DNA from 2 places in the Lysinibacillus sp. RS10 genome. Region 1 is predicted to be linked to the other one. Evidence: riboswitches for the same ligand, from Rfam matches in the RefSeq annotation. Region 1 holds a riboswitch; the other holds the start of a gene.
The links. Region 1 has a riboswitch for glycine ahead of gcvT (glycine cleavage system aminomethyltransferase GcvT). Riboswitches for the same ligand answer to the same signal wherever they lie in the genome.
Positions count from the first base shown of each region.

Region 2: it holds a riboswitch for glycine, as region 1 does, so the genes downstream of both, ACB089_RS09060 (amino acid permease) here and gcvT (glycine cleavage system aminomethyltransferase GcvT) in region 1, are expected to answer to the same signal.

Region 1 covers NZ_CP167122.1:1,667,110-1,670,319, reverse strand. Annotated here, with positions in the region: gene gcvPA (aminomethyl-transferring glycine dehydrogenase subunit GcvPA) at 1-60, opposite strand, end outside; gene gcvT (glycine cleavage system aminomethyltransferase GcvT) at 86-1,189, opposite strand; glycine riboswitch at 1,450-1,542, opposite strand; gene ACB089_RS08520 (shikimate kinase) at 1,687-2,202, opposite strand; gene ACB089_RS08515 (hypothetical protein) at 2,222-2,422, opposite strand; gene comGF (competence type IV pilus minor pilin ComGF) at 2,400-2,825, opposite strand; gene ACB089_RS08505 (hypothetical protein) at 2,818-3,135, opposite strand; gene comGD (competence type IV pilus minor pilin ComGD) at 3,128-3,210, opposite strand, start outside.
Region 2 covers NZ_CP167122.1:1,769,959-1,773,168, forward strand. Annotated here, with positions in the region: gene ACB089_RS09060 (amino acid permease) at 387-1,727, opposite strand; glycine riboswitch at 1,889-1,965, opposite strand; gene ACB089_RS09065 (rhodanese-like domain-containing protein) at 2,564-2,950, opposite strand.

The sequences.
Region 1 (3,210 bases):
AATTACGTCTAACATTTCTTGTTTATCTTGCTCCGTCATAGGTAAATAACGATGTTTCATAAATGTAGCTCCCTCTTTTCAAATATTATTTTGAACGCTTGTAAAACGGTGTTTCTACTGTCACTACCTTTAAGTGCTTACCACGAATTTCGATTTCTAATTCAGTTCCGATAGTTGCGAATTGGCTGTCAATTAATGCGTTACCAACATTACGTTTAGAAGAAGGAAGTTGAGTACCTGTTGTCACTTCACCGATTTCCTTACCGTCCTTAAATACTTTATAACCATGTCGAGGAATTCCTTTATCGATCATTTCAATGCCCACAATTTTACGTGACAGTCCATTCTCTTTTTGTGTCACTAATGCATCATGACCAAGAAAGTCTTCTTTATTTAATTTCACAGCAAAGCCAATACCCGCCTCAAGAGGTGAAATTGTCGCTGATAGCTCTTGCCCATATAATGGAAGACCCGCTTCAAAACGAAGTGTATCACGGCATCCTAAACCTGCTGGCACAACGCCTTTGTCTTTTCCAGCTTCTAAGATTTTATTCCATAACGCTTTAATATCTTCTGGAGAGCCGTATAATTCAAAACCATCTTCTCCTGTGTAACCACTACGAGAGACTAATGCTTTATGACCAGCAACTTCAACATCTGCTTGGAAACGGAAGTATTTAATGGCACTTACATCAGTAGCTGTTAATGATTGAAGTACCTCTTCTGCTAATGGACCTTGAAGAGCAATTTGTGCATATGCAGAAGATTGATTGTCGATTGTGACATCAAATTGATGTTGATTTTCCATCATCCAATCATAATCTTTTTCAATATTTGCAGCATTGACGCACAATAAATAATGCTGATCGGCTAATTTATATGTTAATAAGTCATCGACAACACCACCATCTTCATAGCACATTGCATTGTATTGCGCTTGGCCTACTGCAATCTTCGAAATATCATTTGTCAAAAGATTTTGTAAAAAATTTAGAGAATCAGGACCAGTTACTAAAATTTCACCCATATGTGATACATCAAATAAACCTGCACGATTACGTACTGCATCATGCTCTTCCTTAATAGAAGAAAATTGTACTGGCAATTCCCATCCACCGAAGTCAATTGTTTTACCACCATACTTTGCGTATGCGTCAAATAGAGGTGTACGTTGTAATTCGTTCGTCATTCTTTTTGCCCCCTTATTGTTAGTTCCATTTTTACTGGTAGTAGTTCGTCTGTTTTTGTATTAGTACAATGAATGTTCTGCCAATTTATTTTGAACGCTTAAGCAGAACATTTTGACATAAAAAAAGACAGACGAACCCCTTTTCGGGATTCTCTGTCCTTGCACCTGAAAGTTACACCAGACTGGCTCGCATTGTTACAATGCCAATCAGCCGGCTTTCTCCTTCGGTGGCTGTTGTAATACAGCTCTCTCCAGAGTTGCGTCTTGTACGAGTCCTTTTACCTGAGAGATTCATAACCTTTGCTACTTGCTCCTTCGGTGACGTCTACAACGTTCTCTCCCCGCACAATCATCCGCCCAAGATTAATCTTGGTACTATTTAGTATTCAATGAACTTTTAGTTACTTATTTGTCTATATCCTAACATTAATTGCATTGAAAAGGCAAACATTTTTTAAATTATAATAAAACACGAACATTAAATTTAATTTAAAATATTATCGTTCGCCTTTCAACCTTTTAACTTGGAATACTAAATACTCAAGAATTTGACGGATTGTCCTACTCTCTGTTAACACCTGTATATGTCCTGCCTCACGATAGAACTTTCTTCTGTAATGATACAGATTCTCTAGCTCCTCTTTTGTTGAACTCTGTACGATTGGTCTATTTGGATCATGCTGTATTCGTTTGTAAATATCTTCGAATGTCGCATCTAAAAAAAACACGAGTCCGCTGCGTCTCATTATTTTTCGATTTTCAGCATTGACTGCAACCCCACCACCTGTTGAAATAATACAAGCTTCATCTCTAAAATTTTCCAAAAATTCTGTTTCTATTTCTCGAAAACGTGCTTCTCCGTATTTTTCAAATATTTGTGGGATTGTCATACCCTGCTGTCTAACAATTTCACGATCCATATCATAATATGGCATCTTTAGAAAATAGCTTAAACGTCTTCCTAACGCACTTTTCCCGCAGCCCATAAAGCCAACTAAATATATTTTTCGCATTCGAATCACCTTCTTATAACTACGATTCTACACTGTCTGACAAAATTTGTCCCAATAAATTTATCGTAGCTCGAACATTCATCTTTTCTAGCCCTTCATATGTTCGAAACTGTATTTCATAAGACGTATAATACGTAAGAACAAAAGTAGTTACAAAAAATAATAATGCAATTGCGATTAAAAAAATAGCCCCTCTGTCATTTTTCAATAATTGGTACATAGAAGGTTCGCTCCTTTTGGATACCGCTTGGAAATTCAACAGCTACCGTTAACATATTTTTTTCATATTTGAACTGGCATTTATTTATACCAATTAACATTGGCACATGACCACCCTTTACTTGATCACGAATAATATTGCTATAACAATCAATATTATGAAGGGTATCTGCCGCTTGAAAAGTTATTCTCTTTCGATCTTTTCGAATCGTAAATGATGAAATATCCTCTAAATACATATTCAAATCATAAGCAAATAGCTCCCACTTCGATTGTTCATCAGACAGTACCGTTGTTTTCATTTCTGCGAACCAAAGCATAATGAAAACAACAAGATGAGCAATAAGCACAAAAACAACTAATTGGAACAACGCTTCTAATAATGTATAGCCCCGCTCATTCATCGACTTCACCTGTCAGCTGGATGCATTTTTTACGTAATTCTCGTGCATTTTGAAAGCTTACACATATCCCCTGCCCATCAAAAGCCCAATTATATTCTACATTTTCGATTGTATTAGAGCCTTCCGCTTGCCGTAAATAGCGATAGTGCTTTAAGCCCTCATAGGCCGTTTCAGCTGCTATAACCTCTAGCTTCTTATTGTAAAGAGTTGTTTTCATAGTGTAGCTAATGGGTATTAATGTCGTGCATAAAAACATGACAATGACCACTGATAGAATCGTTTCTACAAATGAATAACCAGATTCATTCAACTCTCGATCTCCCTCGCCCTAACGTAATCACAACCTTTTTAATGCCCTGGGGTGTATTAAAATAAATAGACCCTG
Region 2 (3,210 bases), 100 kb from region 1:
TGCTGAGGTCATCTTTTTTGTTCATAAGTATATATGGTAAGTAGTTCCGTTTACGGGAATCCTTTTCATTGTAGGATCGTTAGTTGGTAATACTCTTAACCCGTTCTCTCTCGCCTTGTTAAAGCAAATCCGTTCTACTATTATATTGTCTGGATTTTTCTCGTAGACAATAATATTACAATCAGAACAATGGTAAACAATAGCGTAATAGAAATAACGATCTTATTTTTAATAAAAACCCTCCTTTTTTTAACTCCCTTTTATTCATACTATCGTTAATTTGTTAGGGATTATTACTTTGAGAAAAATAGAAAAATCCTGAATAGATTTACTTTCTTTGAAGTGTCACTATTCAGGACAGTTATTTTTAATGCCTCTTAACGTAGTTATTTCTTTCTTTTCACTTTGTAAATCATCATTAGTATGATAAACCAAATTGGTGTTAACAGTAATGCCGTACGAGTTTCCTCTGAAATGAACATAATAACTAATAGAAATGCGAAGAAGGCAAGTACTAAATAGTTCACGAACGGAGTAAATGGTGCCTTGAAAATTGATGCCTCATGAAGTGCACGATTTTTCCGTTTATAAATGATATGAGAAATTAAAATAATACTCCACACCCAAATAAAGCAAATAGCACTGATCGTTGTAACAACACTAAAGGCGCTTTCAGGCATCAGTTTACTTAGTAATGCTCCTGCAGATACAACAATTGCGGAAACAACGAGTGCGTTACTTGGTACACTGTTTTTATTAAGCTTGGCGAACGATGGTGAAGCTTGCTTATTGTTCCCAAGATTATAAAGCATGCGGCTTGTAGAGAATAAACCACTATTACCTGCTGAAGCAGCGGATGTTAGAACAACAAAATTAATAATCCCTGCAGCAATAGGGATACCAGCTAGTGTAAATACTTGTACAAATGGACTGCTTACGGCAGACATTTCATACCAAGGATTAATGCATAAAATAACAAATAATGCACCTACATAGAATAATAAAATACGAAATGGAATTTTGTTAATGGCAGACGGAATATTTTTTCTAGGGTCGTTCGTTTCAGCAGCAGAAACACCTACTAATTCGACACCTACAAAAGCGAAAACAACCATTTGGAAGGCCATTAGGAAGCCGTATAGGCCATTCGGGAACATCCCGCCATGTGCCCAAAGATTTTCAACTGCAACTGTGCCAGAACTTGTTTGAAAGCCTGTAAATAACATGATTAGTCCAATAACGATCAGCGCAACAATTGTGATGACCTTGATAAGGGCAAACCAAAATTCTAACTCACCAAATAGTTTTACAGTTAATAAGTTTAAAAATAATAACAGTACTAAACAGCCAATCGCTGGTACCCATTGAGGTATATCAAACCAATATTGTGCATAAACACCGACAGCAATAATATCTGCCATAGCGGTCATGACCCAGCAGAACCAGTAAGTCCAGCCAGTGACGTAGCCTGCCCAAGGACCTATGTATTCTGATGCAAAATCAGTAAATGATGTATAGCCTGCGTTCGATAATAATAATTCACCTAATGCACGCATAACAAAAAATAGGGCAGTTCCGACGATTAAATAGGCTAAGATGATGGAAGGTCCTGCTAAAGCAATGGCTTTGCCTGAACCTAAAAATAATCCAGTGCCTATTGTTCCGCCAATAGCAATGAGCTGCACATGGCGATTTTTTAAATCACGTTTTAATTGATGTTGTTCCACGTTAATCCCCCTCAAAGATGCATAAAAATTTTGACTGGAAAATAAAAAGAGACTAGTATTGACACTAGTCTCGTAAACGTCAGAATAACAAATACCAATTGCGAATGCTGGATATGAAAAAATAAACATTCATGTGGTATAGCTTTCATGATGAAAGTAGATATTACTCCTCTGTCCTTTTGCCTGAGATAGTGAACCCTTCGGCGACGCAAAATGCGTTCTCTCCAGAACTGCTCCTGCTATAGTGTGATCCATAGCATTCATAGCTTGTATTGTATTGCTTGTTGATATTATTTTAAGATATTATACATCCTATCAGTGCTTACATAATTATTCAAGGGTAAATTTCAGCTATTTTCAGAAAAAAAGAAGATTATGGTTCGTCTAGGGAAATACTTTACGAAAAATAGTATTTTTAGGCATATGTTAATATGTGGATGATGTTGAATATTTGGTATAAAGTGAAGTTGTCATGATAACGTAAGTTTGATTTTCATTCCGGCTGGACGCTTTCCTCAGTTTGTCCGATCGCCTATCCACAACAAAGAATCCTCAATGAAAACGAGCAGAACATTACCTTGCGTTGCTTTTCCTTATTTCGTCCAATGCATGATTAGGTACTTAGTGAACATGAAGTAACTTGTTAGACGTTAACAATAAATATAATATAGTAGAAACTCAGAATTTTTTGCGAAAAAAGAAACCATCTCATAGTCATTTGAGATGGTTCTTTCGGTGTGAAACAAAGCGATATAGGTAAATATATATAAATTTACTTAGTTTCAAAGAGTGAATTTATTTATATAAGTCGCTAATGTCTTATCTATTTTGTTTCATTACTGTTTTTTGGACTTTATTTTACCTGTCCAAGTACGGAAGCCGCCTTGTAGTTGGTAAATTTGGTTGTAGCCACGTTTTTTAAGAAACAGTGCAGCTCGAGAGCTACGGCCTGTATTTTGGCAGTATAAATATACTGGTAAATCTGGGCGGATTTCTTTGTAACGTTGACGTAGTGTAGTTGAAGGAACATTTCGTGCACCAAGAATGTGACCAGCTTCAAATTCTTTTTGCTCACGTACATCGATCAGCTGAGCTTTACGATAGCCTTCAATAAATTGTTCTTGTGTTAGGTTTGTTACGGCTTTTTTTAGTCGCATAGAATTAATGACGATATATGCAATTACGACTACTAACATTATACCGATTGTGATAAGTATGTCCAAAATTTTCTTACCCCTTTCTATCTTCTTTATTATTATAAAAGATGCGCTAGCGATAGTCCAATGAGTTTGATAAAATTAATTACATTGTGGCTAGAATTAATCTATTGAATGTTATGAGTGAAAGGCCACAGAATCATTCCACCCTATTCTTGGATTAGGGTGGGGGATTACTTCAATAAAGAATAGAACTAAACGCAGAGTGTCAAAATTTTGAGAAGCACTATTTTGGGCTATCATTAATAGTTGGATGACATTGTTAA